Regions from separate parts of the Nocardiopsis eucommiae genome, predicted to be linked through region 2. Evidence: predicted binding sites of a transcription regulator. Region 2 holds the regulator's gene; the other holds the start of a gene.

Region 1 (8,330 bases), on a different contig from region 2:
CGCTGGTCACCTGGGTGCTGCTGCTCTCCCTGCCGTTGGCCACGCTGCTGGCGCTCGTCTCGGTTCCGGCGATGACCCTGCTGCTGGGGGCGGGGGTCGGCTGCGACCACGCCGCGCTGGTCGGTCTGGCCGCCCGCATGCTCGTGGTGTTCGCGCCGCAGATCGTCTTCTACGGGCTCGCCGCGGTGCTCTACGGCGTGCTCCAGTCCCACCGCCGGTTCCTGGCCCCCGCGCTGGCGCCCCTGGTGTCCAGCCTCGTCGTCATCGCCGCCTACCTGGTGTTCGTGCCCCTGGGCGCCGACCACCGGCAGGACCTCGGCGCCCTGCCGGTCTCCGCCGAACTCGTGCTCTCCCTGGGCACGACCGCCGGGGTGGTGGCGCTCTTCCTCACGGTGCTCGGCCCCGGCTGGGGGCTCGGGCTGCGGCTGCGCCCCCGCGTGACCTTCCCTCCCGGCGTGGGCGCGCGGGTGCGCGCCCTGGCCCTGGCCTCCCTGCTGCCGCTGGTGGCCATGCAGGTGAGCCTGCTGCTGTCGGTCGCCCTCGCCAACTGGGGCGGGGGAGCGGGCGCCTCCGTGCTCTACAGCTATGCCTGGGCACTGTTCACCCTGCCCTACGGGGTGATCGCCGTTCCCATCGCGACCAGTGCCTTCACCGCGCTGGCGGTGGCCGACGCCGAGGGGGACCGGGCCGGGTTCGACCGTCTGCTGTCGGGGAGCGCGCGGGCCTGCGTGGTGATCACCGCGGGGGTGGGGACGGCCCTGGCGGCGGCGGCCGGACCGCTGGCGGAGGTCTTCGCGCAGGTGGAACCGGCACCGCTGGAACGGGCCCTGCTGACCTACGCCCCGGGGGTGGTGGGTTTCGGTCTGGTGGCGCTGCTCAGCCGGGCGCTGTACGCGTCCCACCACGGGCGCTCCGCCGCCACCGCGCAGATCGTGGGATGGCTGGTGGTGATGGCGTGCGCAGTGGGGCTGGTGTGGTCGCTGCCACCGGGATGGTCCATCGCCGGGCTGGGCGCGGCGAGCACCACGGGACTCAGCCTGGCCGCCGCCCTGTTGTGCGCGGGGGTCGCGCGGGTCCACGGGGGCGGCGCGCTGTCCGGGCTGGGCCGATCCCTGTGGGCGGCGCTGGTCGCCGGCTGCGCGGGGTGGCTGGCCGGGCGGGGGGTGGCCACGGAGCTGGTCCGGGTCCTGGGAGACGGGATCGGCTGGACGGTGCTCGTCGCCGTCGCGGCGGGGTGCGCGGCGATGGTGGTCTTCGGCGGGGCGGCGGTCCTGGTGGACCGCTCCGCGCTGCGCACGGTCGTGGACCGTGCTCGGAACATGCGTCAACGAGGGAGGGAGTCACGGTGAACGGCAGGATCGCGTTGGTCGTGGGGACGGTCAGCGGCGGGGTGGGACGCCACGTGCGCTCACTGGGTGAGGGGCTGGTGGGCCGGGGGTTCCGGGTGGCGGTGGTCGGACCGCCCTCCGCCGACCGGGAGTTCGGGTTCTCGTCACTGGGCATGCGCTTCTCCCCGGTGCCGATCGGGCCCTCGCCCGCGCCGGGCGACCCCGGGGTGGTGCTGCGGTTGAACGCGCTGCTGCGCGGGGCGGACGTGGTGCACGCGCACGGACTGCGGGCCGGGGCCCTGTGCGCCCTGGCGGGGGCCCGGCCGCTGGTGGTCACCGCGCACAACGCCCCGCCCGTGGTCGGCGGGGTCCTGGGCGCGGTCTACCCGGTGCTGGAGCGGATCGTGGCCCATCGCGCGCAGGTGGTCCTGGGGGTCTCCGGTGACCTCGTGCGCAGACTCGCGGCGGCGGGGGCGAAGGACGCCCGGATGGCGGTGGTGGCCGCCCCGGAGACGGGCAGGCCGCTGAGGGGGCGGTCGGAGACACGGGCCGACCTGGCGGTGGAGCCCGACCGTCCGCTGCTGCTGACGGTGGCCCGGCTCGCGGAACAGAAGGGACTGGACACCCTGCTGGCGGCGGCGCCGGCGATCGCGGACCGGACACCCGAACCCGTGGTGGCCATCGCCGGGGACGGCCCGCTGTGGGGTGAGCTGCACGACGCCGCCGCCGGGATGCCGGGGGACGTGCGCATGCTCGGGCACCGCTCCGACGTGGCGGACCTGCTGGCGGCGGCGGACGTGTTCTGCCTCACGAGCCAGTGGGAGGGGCCCTCGCTGGTCATCATGGAGGCGCTGCGGGCCGGTCTGCCGGTGGTCTCCACCCGTGTGGGCGGCATCCCCGACCTCTACTCGGGGACGGTCCTGATGGTGCCGCCCGGCGACCCGGCCGCCTTCGCGTCGGCGGTCGGTCGGGTCCTGGACGACCCCGACCTCGCCGCCGACCTGCGGACCCGTTCCCGGGAGGCCGCCCGCAGGCTGCCCTCGGAGGAGGACGCGGTGGAGGCGGCGTGCTCGGTGTACAAGTCGGTGGCGCGCTGGTGAGCGTGGCGGTCCGCCCCATCCGGGCCGTGGACCGGACACGCCGCGCCCGGGCCCGGACGGTCGCGGCGCGGCATGTCCGACGGGTGTGAAAGACGTGTCTCCGGGGAGGGGTGCGTACCGCCGCGTGGGTGACTTCCCCGGAGAGGATTTCGATGCCATGCTGAGTACCGGCTCGGATGGCGTAACCTGTTCTGGTGCGCTCTACGCGCCTGCGTCACCTGCTTCACCACGTGAGGGGAGTATCCCTGTCGCGGCGGTGCCGTCATCACGGAGTACAACGGCGTGCTCCCGGTTCCGTCGGTTCACGTCCTCGGACGTGAGCGGGAGAGACCTCCGGTTATCTGCTGTGCGTGCAAACTGCTCGCGCGCACCGACCGGAGGAGAATCCGTCAGTGAACGTTCCTTTGTGGGTCTGGGCCGCCACCATCGCGGCCATGGTGCTGATCCTCGCCCTGGACCTGGTGATCGTCGACCACCCGTGGAGCAAGACCAAGGGTCCCAAGGAGTTCGGGATCAAGCAGGCCTCCTGGTGGGCCGTCTTCTACATCGGCATCGCCATCGTGTTCGGCTTCGGGGTCATGTACTTCGGCAGCCCGACGTCGGGCGCCGAGTACTTCGCCGGGTTCGTCACCGAGAAGAGCCTGAGCATCGACAACCTCTTCGTGTTCTACCTTCTGATGACCGCGTTCGCGGTCCCGAAGAAGTACCAGCACGAGGTCCTGCTCGTCGGCATCGTCATCGCGATCGTCATGCGCGGCTTCTTCATCGTGCTGGGCGCGCAGGTCATCAACGCCTGGAGCGAGGTCTTCTACCTCTTCGGCGTCTTCCTCATCTACACCGGTTACAAGATCGTCCGTGACCACGTGAAGGGCGACGAGGAGGACAAGGACTTCACGCAGACGCCCGTCGTGCGCCTGGTGAAGCGCTTCTGGCCGGTGACCAAGGACTACCACGGCGCCAAGCTGACCGTGAAGCTCGACGGCCGCCGCCACGTGACCCCGATGCTGCTGGTGATCGTCGCGATCGGCGTCATCGACCTCGTCTTCGCCGTCGACTCCATCCCGGCCATCTTCGGCCTGACGCAGGACGCCTACATCGTCTTCACCGCCAACGCCTTCGCCCTCATGGGCCTGCGCCAGCTGTACTTCCTGCTGGCCGGACTGATGGACCGCCTGGCCTACATCAGCTGGGGCCTGTCCGCGATCATGGTGTTCATCGGCGTGAAGATGATCCTGCACGCGCTCCACGAGAACGGCGTGCACGTCATCGACATCGGCATCGGCACCTCGCTCACCGTGATCCTGGGCATCATGACCATCACCATCGTCGGCAGTCTGATCAAGTCCGGCGTCGACCAGCGCCGCGAGGCCGAGGTCGAGGGCAAGGACGAGGACGCCACGGCCGACCGCTCCTGACCCCGAACCGCCCCGTTCCCGGACGTTTCCGGAGTCCGCTCCGGGCAACCGCGGAAACCCACCTCGTTCGAACGGTTGTTCGTTTATAGTGGTGGTGTCCCGACGCACACGCGTCGGGGCACCACCATTTTCGCGTGGCGGAAGAAACCGCCCCGGGTGATCGTTACTGTGGTCGGACGGGGTGTCGCGTCACCATTCCCCGACATCCCCTGAGCGGCCCGGTTCCGGAGCCGCGGCGGCCCCGCGGGGGTCCGCGACCGCCTCAACGCGAAGCCATACACGGGTCCACCGACGTCACTTCGACGTGGTCCGCGTCCTGTGCGTCAGAGCCGAAGGATGTCTCACTCGATGGTCGAACAACTCGTGGTCCGTGGAGCACGGGAGCACAACCTCAAGGACGTGTCGCTGGACCTGCCGCGCGACTCCATGATCGTGTTCACCGGCCTGTCCGGTTCGGGCAAGTCCTCGCTCGCCTTCGACACGATCTTCGCCGAGGGCCAGCGCCGCTACGTCGAGTCCCTCTCCGCGTACGCCCGCCAGTTCCTGGGTCAGATGGACAAGCCCGACGTCGACTTCATCGAGGGGCTGTCCCCGGCGGTCTCGATCGACCAGAAGTCGACCAGCCGCAACCCGCGGTCCACGGTGGGCACCATCACCGAGGTCTACGACTACCTGCGCCTGCTCTGGGCCCGCGTGGGCGTTCCGCACTGTCCGGAGTGCCACCGCGAGATCGCCCGGCAGACGCCGCAGCAGATCGTCGACCGGGTCATGGAGATGACCGAGGGCACCCGCTTCCAGGTGCTCGCCCCGGTCGTGCGCGGCCGCAAGGGCGAGTACGTCGAACTCTTCAAGGACCTCCAGTCCAAGGGCTACACGCGCGCCGTCGTCGACGGCCAGGCGGTCCGGTTGGACGAGGCGCCCAAGCTCGGCCGCTACGACAAGCACGACATCGCCGTGGTCGTGGACCGCCTCGCCGTCAAGCCCGGCGCGAACGGGCGGCTCACCGACTCGGTGGAGACCGCGCTCAAGCTGGCCGGCGGCACCATCGTCCTGGACTTCGTGGACCTGGAGAGCGACGACCCCGAGCGGGAGAAGGTCTTCTCCGAGCACCTCTACTGCCCCTACGACGACCTCTCCTTCGAGCAGCTCGAACCGCGCTCCTTCTCCTTCAACGCGCCCTACGGCGCCTGCCCCGACTGCTCCGGCCTGGGCACCCGCATGGAGGTCGACGCGGACCTGCTGGTCCCCGACCCGGAGAAGACCCTGGCCGAGGGGGCCATCGCGCCCTGGTCGGGCGGGCCCAACGGCGGCTACTGGGAACGCATCCTCAAGGCGCTGGGTGAGGCCGTGGGGTTCGACACCGACACCTCCTGGGAGCGGCTGCCGCGCCGCGCGCGCAAGGCGATCCTGGAGGGCCACGACACCCAGGTCCACGTCAGCTACCGGAACCGGTACGGGCGCAACCGCTCCTACTACACGGAGTTCGAGGGCGTGATCCCCTGGGTGAAGCGCCGCCACTCCGAGGTGGAGAGCGACCACACCCGCGAGCGCCTCGAGGGCTACATGCGCTCGGTGCCGTGCCCCACCTGTGACGGCACCCGGCTCAAGCCGGTCGTCCTCGCCGTGACGGTCGGCGGTAAGTCGATCGCGGACGTCGCCTCCATGGCGCTCGGCGAGAGCGCCGCCTTCCTGGCCGGGCTCCGGCTCTCCGACCGTGACATGGTCATCGCCGCGCAGGTGCTCAAGGAGATCAACGCCCGGCTGGGCTTCCTGCTGGACGTGGGGCTGGACTACCTGAGCCTGGCCCGCTCCTCCGGGTCGCTCTCCGGCGGCGAGGCCCAGCGCATCCGGCTGGCCACCCAGATCGGGTCCGGTCTGGTGGGCGTTCTGTACGTCCTGGACGAGCCCTCCATCGGCCTGCACCAGCGCGACAACGCCCGGCTGCTGGAGACCCTCCAGAGACTGCGCGACATCGGCAACACGCTCATCGTGGTCGAGCACGACGAGGACACCATCCGCGCCGCCGACTGGGTCGTGGACATCGGTCCCGGCGCGGGCGAGCACGGCGGGCACGTCGTGGTCACGGGCATCGTGGACGAGCTGCTCACCTCGTCCGACTCGCTGACCGGCGACTACCTGGCCGGTCGGCGCGCGATCGAGCTCCCGTCCGAGCGGCGCCCGCTGACCAGGGGGCACGAGCTCGTGGTCCGGGGTGCGCGGGAGAACAACCTGCACGGCATCGACGTGTCGTTCCCGCTGGGCGTGTTCACGGCGGTCACCGGTGTGTCCGGTTCGGGCAAGTCCACCCTGGTCAACGAGATCCTGTACAAGGCCCTGGCCAAGGAGCTCAACGGGGCGCGCGACGTGCCCGGCCGCCACCTGCGGGTGAACGGGATGAACAAGGTCGACAAGGTGGTGCACGTCGACCAGAGTCCGATCGGTCGCACGCCGCGCTCCAACCCGGCCACCTACTCCGGGGTCTTCGACCACGTGCGCAAACTGTTCGCGCAGACCACCGACGCCAAGACGCGCGGTTACCAGCCCGGCCGGTTCTCGTTCAACGTCAAGGGCGGCCGCTGCGAGGCCTGCTCCGGCGACGGCACGCTCCGGATCGAGATGCAGTTCCTGCCGGACGTGTACGTGCCCTGCGAGGTCTGCCACGGGGCGCGGTACAACCGCGAGACCCTCCAGGTGAAGTACAAGGGCAAGAACATCGCCGAGGTGCTGGACATGCCGATCGCGGAGGCCCTGGAGTTCTTCGAGCCGGTCAACGCGATCCGCCGCCACCTCCAGACGCTGGCCGACGTCGGTCTGGGCTACGTGCGCCTGGGCCAGCCCGCCACGACGCTCTCCGGCGGCGAGGCCCAGCGCGTGAAGCTCGCCGCCGAGCTCCAGCGCCGGTCCACCGGCCGCACCGTGTACGTGCTCGACGAGCCCACCACCGGTCTGCACTTCGAGGACATCCGCAAGCTGCTGGGGGTCCTCAACCGGCTGACCGACACCGGGAACACGGTGATCGTCATCGAGCACAACCTCGACGTGATCAAGACGGCCGACCACGTCATCGACATGGGACCCGAGGGCGGTTCCGGCGGTGGCACGCTCGTGGCCGAGGGCACCCCGGAGGAGGTCGCCGCGGTCGCGGAGTCCTACACCGGTCAGTTCCTCGCCAAGATGCTCTGACCCGCGTTCCGGCGCCCGCACGGTCTCCGTGCGGGCGCCGTGTCGTGTGCGGGAACGGGTCCCAGTGTGAGCGCCGGTCTTCGTGCTCCGGCTCCGTGGGCCACGGGAGACGCCGCCCCTCCCGACGGCCCGCGAACGGCCCACGCGCGGGCCCTGCCATCGCTGCCCGGTCCTCGGGGCGACGCGTTCTCCCTTGCGCTCTCCGCCAACTCCACGAAGTTCGCGACAGTCACGGGTGCGTGGTCGGGCAGCAGTTCCACCTGATCACGCCGTGGTTGGTGGTGAGCTCGGCCGTTACGGTCTCGGTGGTGGTCATGGCGATTCCTTGAGGTGATCGACTCGGGTGGGGGTGGAGTGGGGAACGCGGACACGACTCTCGGTGCCGTCAAGGCGGGGCCGTCCCCTTCCCGTCTGACAGGCTGTCCCCATGCTTGGACGACTGCGCGCCGTGACCGTCGACTGCCCCGATCCCGGGGCCCTGGCCGACTTCTACTCCGAACTCCTGGGGCTCCCGGTCACCAGGCGTGACCGCGACTGGGCGGGGATCGGTGACGGGACCCGGCCCGTGATCGACTTCCAACGGGTGGAGGACCACCGGGCCCCGGCCTGGCCGGATCCCGAGCGCCCCCAACAGATGCACTTCGAGATCATGGTCGAGGACATCGGGGCGGCCCACGCCCGGGTGCTGGAGTTGGGCGCGCGTCTGCTCGCCGTGTCCGAGGAGCGGCCCGAGAACCTGTACCGGGTCTACGCCGACCCGGCCGGTCACCCCTTCTGCCTGGAGTTCAGGGCGTGACCGCCGTAGGTCACCGGTGTGCGCCCCCTCCGTTCGGTCGACTGGCTGAGGGCGCCGACCGGTTCTCCTCGGCCCTGGGAAGCCTGCGGCGGGGGAGGACCGCCGACCGCGCGAGCAGGGGCCGGTGCGGGGCACCCGAGCCGACCTACTACGATTCGTAGTGGAATTCAGGCGCAGGTGAGGAGCGGTCGGTCGTGGCTGGAACGAGGACATGCGGGTGCGGGGTGAGCAGGCGTCGTCTGCTCGGAACGGCGGGGGCGGCGGCCGCCGTGACCGCCGTGAGCGCCTGCGGTCAGCCCCCGGACCCCCAGGAGGTGCGCCGGGGCCACGTGGTCGGTCAGACCACGGACGTTCCGGAGGGCGGCGGGGCGGTCTTCAGCCACAGCAAGCTGGTGGTGACCCAGCCCGAGGAGGGCGAGTACCGGGCCTTCAGCGCCGCCTGCACCCACGGCGGCTGCACGGTCCAGGAGGTCGAGGACGAGGTCATCCGTTGCCTCTGCCACGGGAG
Region 2 (8,330 bases):
GTCCTGTACGACATGGGCATGCTCGACTTCACCGAGCCCTTCCGCCGCCTCACCAACCAGGGCCAGGTCATCAACGAGGGCCGGGCGATGTCTAAGTCGCTGGGCAACGGTGTCGACCTGGGCAAGGAGATCGACGCCTACGGTGTGGACGCGGTCCGGCTGACCATGCTCTTCGCCTCCCCGCCCGAGGAGGACGTCGACTGGGCGGACGTGTCCGTGGTCGCCGCGCAGAAGTTCCTCAACCGCGCCTACCGCGTGATGAGCGAGGCCGGAGCGGCCAGCGTCCCCGGCGCCGACCCGGCCACCGGCGACACCGACCTGCGCCGCTTCACGCACCGCTCCATCGAGCAGATCACGGCGCTGGTCGAGGACAAGCGGTTCAACGTCGCCATCGCCCGCTGCATGGAGCTGGTGTCGGCCGCCCGCAAGGCGATCGACTCGGGCCCCGGCGCCGCCGACCCGGCCGTGCGCGAGGCGGCCGAGTTCGTGGCCGTCGCCCTGTCCCTGTTCGCGCCCTACATCGCGGAGGAGGGCTGGGAGAAGCTGGGCCACAGCGGCTCGGTGGCCGTCGGCAACTGGCCCGAGGCCGACCCGGCGCTGGTGGTCCAGGAGTCCGTCATCTGCGTGGTGCAGGTGCAGAGCAAGGTTCGCGACAAGTTGTCGGTGTCCCCCGACATCGACCCCGCCGAGCTGGAGCGCCTGGCGCTGGCCTCGGAGAAGGCCCAGGGCTTCATCGGTGACAAGACCGTGCGCAAGGTGATCGTCCGCGCGCCCAAGCTGGTGAACATCGTCGTCGGTTGATCCGTCGCGCGGGGCGGTGGTCGCGGTGGCGACCACCGCCCTCTACCTTGAGCGTGACAACTGATTGGGAGGCGGTGGCCGGGTGGGCTCTGCGACGGGTGCTGGACCACGACCCTGGGTGCGGGCGGCGATCGTGGTGACGGGCGCGGTGGTGGTCTCCGCGGCCGCCGTCGGAGGCGGCCTCTGGATCGCCGGGGGCGACCCGGACCAGCCCGGGGGCGGTGACGCCTACACCGCCGCGCCCCCGTGCGGAGTGGTCCCCGAGCACGCGGTCGCCCAGGCGCTGCCCGGGGCGGTCCTGGAGTCGGACGACGGCGGCCCCCTGGCGGGCGGTGACAGCACCGCGTGCGTGTGGACCACGGCCGGGCTCGGGGGTGACCAGCAGGGGGTCCTGAGGGTGGACCTGACCGCGCGCTTCACCGACGCCTCCGCCGAGCCGACCGTGACCGGTGACGCGTCCGCCGCCCTGGCCCAGGCCGCGCTCGTGCCCCCGCGCGGCGCGTCCGTGGTTCTGGGGTCGGGAGCCGAGGCCGAGGTCTGGCGCGGCCAGGTCCCCGGCACCGCAGAGCTCGCCTTCCACACCGACAACCTGCTGGTCCGCGTCTCCTACACCGCCGTGGACGAGGACGACCCGGTGGCCTTCGACCGTGCCGAGGAGACCATCGTGGCCTTCGCCGACCAGCTGGGGGAGGCCCTGTGACCGGCCCGTATCCCGAACCCCGGCACTTCGGTCAGCCGGAGGACCCCGGTGCCGCACCGCCGCAGAGCCGGGGCCTGGCCGTCACCCTGCTCGTCGTCCTGATCGTGGCCGTGCTGGCTCTCGCGGGCTGGCTCGCCTGGTACCTGCTGGGCAACGGCGTGGAAGAGGGCGAGTTCGAGGCCGCGCCCGAGTGCGGGGTCGGCGAGACCGAGGCCCTGGCGGAACTCGTGCCGGGCTACGAGAGCGAGATCGAGGAGACCGTCGGCACCGCCCAGGACGCCTTCGGGACCGGTTGGCAGTGCCGTTGGGCCACCCCCGAGGGTGCGGGCGAGTCCGTGCCCTCCGCCGCCACCCTGGTCATGGTCGCCGCCCCGGTCGAGGGCGGCCAGGAGACCGCCGCCGACACCCTGCGCTCCACGGCGGGAGGGAACGACGCCCAGCCGGTGGACGGCCTGGGCGACGAGGCCCTCACGTGGGTGGAGGAGGGCGCGTTCGAGGTGGGTTGTGTGGGCGTGCGGGTCTCCAACCTGTACGTCGAGTCCTGCTACACCGCCGCCACCGACTACGACGCGGTGGGGTCCGTGGACGGGGCGGTCGCGGCCGAGGACGCCGAAGTCCTCGCCCGTGCCGTCGTCGAGCGGCTGCCCGCCTCCGGGGACGACCAGGACGACTAGGGCGTGTTCCGCGGATGCTCCCGCCGGTGGCGGCGGAGCGGCCGTCGACGCGCGAGGCGGCCCGGCGTCGTCGCGGTCGCGGAACGCTCCGGCGGCCGGGACTTCCTCGCGGGCGTCCCCGCCCGGGTGATCCGGGCGATCGACCGAGTCCGGCCGGTGGCCCGCGGTCCGGGGACCGCCTAACGCAGACCGCCGAGGAACCGTTCCAGGGCCGGGGTGACGTCGGGTGAGAAGGCGCGGTCCGCGTCGAGGGCGGCGGCGCCGGGGGAGTCGTCGTACTCGCGCAGGATGTGGTCGGCGCCGGGCAGGTCCACCCGCTCGGCACCGTCCATACCGGTCATGAGCCGGTCGATCTCCTCCTCGTTGACCTGGGCGTCCCGGTCGCCCCACAGAACCAGGACCGGGGTGTCCCCGGGCAGCTCCTCGGCCAGCTCGACCGGGTCGAAGGAGTCGATCCACGCCAGGTAGTCCGCGCCGTTCGCGTCGAACAGGCCGGTGGAGTCGGTCTCGGGCAGCTCCGAGCCGGAGCGCACCGCGGCCCGGCCCGCCCGCAGGTCGGAGAGCATCGTCGCGGCGGTCACCTCGCCGACGCCGCCCTGGGCCTCGGCGGTGCGGACCTGCTCGGACAGCTGTCGGTCGATCAGGTCAAGCATGCGCGTGCCGGGCGGGGCGGCCAGCACCAGGGCCGGTTCGGCGTCGAGGACCTCATGGGCGCGCAGGGCGAACAGGGCGCCCTCGCTGTGGCCCAGGATGACGGTGCGCTCGGGGTCCACCTCGGGCTGGGCGACCAGTTCCGCGTAGGCGGCGGCCATCTGCCGCTCGAAGACCAGGGGGTCGACCGGCTGGTCGAGGGCCTCCTCCTCGGCTTCGCTCATGGCGTCCGGGTCGGCGCTGCCGAACTTGTCGTAGCGCAGCGACGCCGCACCGGCCCCGCTCAGCACACGGGCGAGGTTCAGGTTGGTGTTGGCCTCGGGGCGCCCGGGGCCGTTGCCGTTCCGGTCGGTGGGGCCGCTACCGGAGATGATGAGCACCCCGGGGACGGTGCCCCCGTCACCCCCGGGGGTGGTGAAGGTGCCGGGCACCGTGAAGCCGCCCCCCTCGAAGGACACCTCGCGCTCCTGCCCGGAGGCGCCGGGAAGGGCGGGCCCGTCACCGCCGTCGCTGGGCGCGCAGGCGGAGACCAGCAGCGTCCCGGCGGCCAGGGTCGCGGCCAGGAGGGCGCGGGTCGGGGAGGGGGACACGGGGGCGGAGACAGGTGACGACACGTCCTCAGCGTATCGGCCCACCCACCGCCCCCGGCTTCGGGGATCCGCGCTCAGACCCTGCGCATGACCGTGACGACCTTGCCGAGGATGGTGGCCTCGTCACCCTGGATGGGCTCGTAGGCGTCGTTGCGCGGCATCAGCCACACGTGCCCGTCCGGCTCTCTGCGCAGCACCTTGACGGTCGCCTCGTCGTCCAGCATCGCCGCGACGATGTCACCGTTCTCGGCCGTCTGCTGCTGACGGACGACCACCAGGTCGCCGTCGGTGATCGCGGCGTCGATCATCGAGTCGCCCACCACGGTGAGCATGAAGAGGCGGCCCTCACCGACCAGCTGGCGCGGCAGCGCGAGGACGTCCTCCACGGCCTCCTCCGCCAGGATCGGGCCACCGGCGGCGATCCGGCCGACCAGCGGGACCGAGGCCGCCCTGGTGGAGTCGGCGGTGAGCTCCTCCTGGGTGAGGGTCTGGGAGGTCTCCCTGCCGGGGGTCCGCAGCTCCACGGCGCGTGGCCGGTTCTGGTCCCGGTGCAGGTACCCCTTGCGCTGGAGCACCTTCAGCTGGTGCGCCACGCTGGAGGGGCTGGACAGGCCGACGGTGTCCCCGATCTCCCGGATGGACGGCGGGTACCCCCGTTCCCGGACGTACCTCTGGATGCAGTTGAGGACACTCTGCTGGCGCGCGGTGAGCCTGGGGGTGTCGGGCACGGACGCGCCCGGTTCGCCGACGGGCGAAAGAACGGTGGTGGGTCCGGAGCCGACGGCTCCGGGGTTCTCCTCCGGCACGGCCGGGCCTCCTCGGTGTTCGGTTCGGTCAGGGCGCGTGTGCGGCCGGTCACCGGCCACGCGGACCGGACGGCGAAGCCGGTGTGAAATCAAGGTCAACTTTAGTCGTTGCACACGGTGATATCAAACAAGCGTTCGAGAGTCCGTGGACGGGGTCGCGGAGGGATTTCCCTTTGTGTTTTCACGCGCCGATTTCCGGTGGCCGGACTTATGTGTGTACACGCGTGCGGTGGCCGTTGTCCGTCGAATGCGGGATCCGGTATGGGGTTCGTCTCGCCGTGCCCCGCCGTCGCTCCACGGCCTCGGGGGGGAGGGGAATTCGGTCGGCGGTTCGGTGTGGCGGGCGTCGGGCGGCGCGTCCCCGCCCCCTTATCCTGGGATTCGGCTTCCGGAGTCGCGCACCCCCGTTTCCACCTCCTCGAACCCCGTTCCTTGGCGGCCTCCGCCGCCGGATTGGGGACACGCCGTGGGCCGGGTTGCGGGTGTCCGCCTGAGCGCCTAGGTTCGACCACAACATCTGGTGTTGACGCGGGGGCCGTGGTCAATAAGTTGTGGTTAAGTAGACTCCAAGGGTTGTTGGTCGGGTACAGGAAAGCCAGGTGAACCGGGATGCACTGTCCGTTCTGCCGTCATCCGGACACCCGGGTGATCGACAGCAGGTCCACCGACGACGGCGCGGCCATCCGGCGCCGTCGGACCTGCCCCGTCTGCGAACGCCGCTTCACCACGCAGGAGACGGTCCTGCTCATGGTGGCGAAGCGGTCCGGGGTCACCGAACCCTTCAGCCGTACCAAGATCATCGCCGGGGTGCGCCGCGCCTGCCAGGGCCGCCCCGTCTCCGAGGACGCGCTGGCCAAGCTCGGCCAGCAGGTCGAGGAGGAGATCCGGGGGCGCGGCGTGGCCGAGGTGCCCGCCCACGAGATCGGCCTGGCCATCCTGGGTCCCATGCGTGACCTGGACGAGGTCGCCTACCTGCACTTCGCCAGCGTCTACCGCGGGTTCGAGAGCCTCGCGGACTTCGAGGCCGAGATCGCCAGCCTGCGAGAGGACCGCGAGGGCCAGGCGGAGCCCGCGGTCGACACCACCGGGTAGGGAACCCGGAACCGCCACCGCGAGGTGGGCGGGAGCACGGCGAACACCGTACCTCCGCACCATCCCGAACACATGAACGTCCGCGCGGTCACCGCCGGGTCCGCGCATGACCTTCGGGGGAGGCGCCGCCATGGCGCGAAAGACGAGCGGTACGACCAGGCGCGAGGGCGGGGGCCTGCGCGTCGGCCGGGTCAACACCACCGAGGGCGTCCATCCCTACGACACCCTCGAATGGGAACTCCGCGACGTCGTCATGACCAACTGGCGCGACGGCACCGTCAACTTCGAGCAGCGCGGCGTCGAGTTCCCCACCACCTGGTCGGTGAACGCCACCCAGATCGTGGCGAGCAAGTACTTCCGCGGGGCCGTCGGCACTCCGGAACGCGAAACCAGCCTCAAGCAGCTCATCGACCGGGTCGTCGACGTGTACACGAGCACCGGACGCGAGCACGGCTACTTCGCCACGGGGCAGGACGCCGAGGTCTTCGACCACGAACTCAAGTACGCCCTGGCCCACCAGCTGTTCAGCTTCAACTCGCCGGTCTGGTTCAACGTCGGAACCTCGTCCAGGGCCCAGGTCTCCGCGTGTTTCATCCTCTCCGTGGACGACACGATGGAGTCGATCCTGGACTGGTACAAGGAGGAGGGGCTGATCTTCAAGGGCGGCTCCGGCGCGGGCGTGAACCTGTCGCGTATCCGATCCAGCAGGGAACTGCTGTCCTCCGGGGGCTCGGCCTCGGGTCCGGTCTCCTTCATGCGCGGCGCGGACGCCTCCGCCGGGACCATCAAGTCCGGCGGCGCCACCCGCCGGGCCGCCAAGATGGTGGTACTCGACGTGGACCACCCCGACATCGAGGAGTTCGTCGAGACCAAGTCCCGTGAGGAGCACAAGATCCGCGCCCTGCGCGACGCGGGCTTCGACGTGGATCTGGGCGGAGACGACATGTTCAGCGTCCAGTACCAGAACGCCAACAACTCCGTCCGCGTGTCCGACGCCTTCATGCGCGCCGTGGAGACCGGTTCCGAGTTCGGCCTGACCTCCCGTACCACGGGCGACGTCGTCGCCACCGTCGACGCCAAGGAGCTCTTCCACCGGATGGCCCGTGCGGCGTGGGAGTGCGCCGACCCGGGCATCCAGTACGACGGCACCATCCAGGACTGGCACACCAACCCCGAGACCGGCCGCATCAGCGCGAGCAATCCCTGCAGTGAGTACCTCAGTCTGGACGACTCGTCCTGCAACCTGGCCTCGGTCAACCTGCTGAAGTTCCTGCGCGAGGACGACACGTTCGACGTCGAGGGGTTCACCAGCCTCGTCGAACTGGTGATCACCGCGATGGACGTCTCCATCACCTTCGCGGACTTCCCCACGGAGCGGATCGGGGAGACCACCCGCGCGTACCGGCAGTTGGGGATCGGCTACGCGAACCTGGGCGCCCTGCTCATGGCCACCGGCCACGCCTACGACTCCGAGGGCGGGCGGGCCGTGGCGGCCTCGATCACCTCGTTGATGACCGCCGCCGCCTACCGTCGCAGCGCCGAACTGGCCGGTGTGGTCGGCCCCTACGAGGGATACGGGCGCAACGAGAAGGCGCACACACGCGTCATGCGCAAGCACGCCGCCGCCAACGACGACCTGCGCACCGTGGGGGCCCTGGAGGAACCCGTCCACGAGGCCGCCACCCGGGAGTGGGCCCGGTGCCTGGAGACCGGTGAACGCCACGGTTGGCGCAACGCCCAGGCCAGCCTCCTGGCCCCCACCGGAACCATCGGGTTCATGATGGACTGCGACACGACCGGGATCGAGCCCGACTTCTCGCTGGTCAAGTACAAGAAACTGGTCGGCGGCGGGTCCATGCGGATCGTCAACCAGGCGATCCCCCGGGCGCTGCGAAACCTGGGCTACAAGGAGGAGCAGATCGCGCCGATCGTGGACCACGTGGCGGAGCACGGGCACGTGGTGGACGCGCCCGGACTCCGGCGGGAGCACTACGAGGTGTTCGACTGCGCCATGGGACGCCGGTACATCCAGCCCATGGGGCACGTGCGCATGATGGCCGCTACCCAGCCGTTCCTCTCGGGGGCGATCTCGAAGACGGTGAACGTGCCGGAGGCCGCGACGGTCACCGACTTCGAGGAGATCTACTACGAGGGCTGGCGCCTGGGGCTCAAGGCGCTGGCGGTCTACCGCGACAACTGCAAGGTGGGTCAGCCGCTGTCCACCTCGGGTGCGGCCGGGGAGACCGTGGAGGCGCCGAAGCCCGTGCGGCGGCGGTTGCCGAAGAAGCGGCCGAGTGAGACGACCTCGTTCTCGGTGGGCGGGGCCGAGGGCTACATCACCGCGGGCTCCTACCCGGACAGTGGTCTCGGGGAGGTGTTCCTCAAGCTCGGCAAGCAGGGCTCCACCCTGGCCGGGGTGATGGACGCCTTCTCCATCGCGGTCTCCATCGCTCTCCAGTACGGGGTGCCGCTGGAGACCTACGTGGAGAAATTCACCAACATGCGGTTCGACCCGGCGGGCATGACGGACGACCCGGACATCCGTATGGCGCAGTCGGTGGTGGACTACATCTTCCGCCGCCTGGCCCTGGACCACCTGCCCTACGAGGAGCGGGCCGCGCTGGGGGTGCTCTCCGCCTCGGAGCGCGAGGCCCGGTTGCACGGGGAGGACCCGGTCCAGGCCGCCGTGCAGGTGGAGTCGTACGCGCAGTCGGCCGCCCCGGCCGAGGCTCCGGCGCCGGAAAAGCACCCCAGCGAGGACTTCTCGGAGGGGTTCATGGCCGACGCGCCCCTGTGCACCACGTGCGGGACCAGGATGCGCCCGTCCGGCAGCTGCTACGCGTGCGAGGGCTGCGGCGCCACCAGCGGCTGCAGCTGACCGCCGGCGCCCCGGGACCCCGGTCCCGGGGCGTGGTCCACACCTGTGGTTGGCGGGGGAGGGGAGCGGGTACCCCCTGAAACCCCGGCGGAAGGTGGTTCCCATGCTGATAGCCGCGATCCTGCGGGCGAAGGGCCC

The links. Region 2 encodes LexA, which represses DNA repair genes until DNA is damaged. Its sites were predicted from a motif close to TCGAACANNTGTTCGA; they were not measured.
Region 1: uvrA (excinuclease ABC subunit UvrA) is a predicted target of LexA. The motif match lies at 3,911-3,926, and genes of this name have one in related genera.

What each region holds. Positions count from the first base shown of each region.
Region 1 is NZ_CBDRIY010000010.1:138,078-146,407, reverse strand. Features, by position in the region: gene murJ (murein biosynthesis integral membrane protein MurJ) at 1-1,349, shown strand, start outside; gene ACRWK8_RS08715 (glycosyltransferase family 4 protein) at 1,346-2,428, shown strand; gene ACRWK8_RS08710 (TerC family protein) at 2,821-3,843, shown strand; gene uvrA (excinuclease ABC subunit UvrA) at 4,192-7,026, shown strand; gene ACRWK8_RS08700 (VOC family protein) at 7,454-7,822, shown strand; gene ACRWK8_RS08695 (Rieske (2Fe-2S) protein) at 8,047-8,330, shown strand, end outside.
Region 2 is NZ_CBDRIY010000001.1:70,005-78,334, forward strand. Features, by position in the region: gene leuS (leucine--tRNA ligase) at 1-801, shown strand, start outside; gene ACRWK8_RS00335 (hypothetical protein) at 920-1,501, shown strand; gene ACRWK8_RS00340 (hypothetical protein) at 1,498-2,175, shown strand; gene ACRWK8_RS00345 (alpha/beta hydrolase family protein) at 2,355-3,440, opposite strand; gene lexA (transcriptional repressor LexA) at 3,491-4,144, opposite strand; gene nrdR (transcriptional regulator NrdR) at 4,832-5,314, shown strand; gene ACRWK8_RS00360 (vitamin B12-dependent ribonucleotide reductase) at 5,445-8,192, shown strand; gene ACRWK8_RS00365 (CBS domain-containing protein) at 8,296-8,330, shown strand, end outside.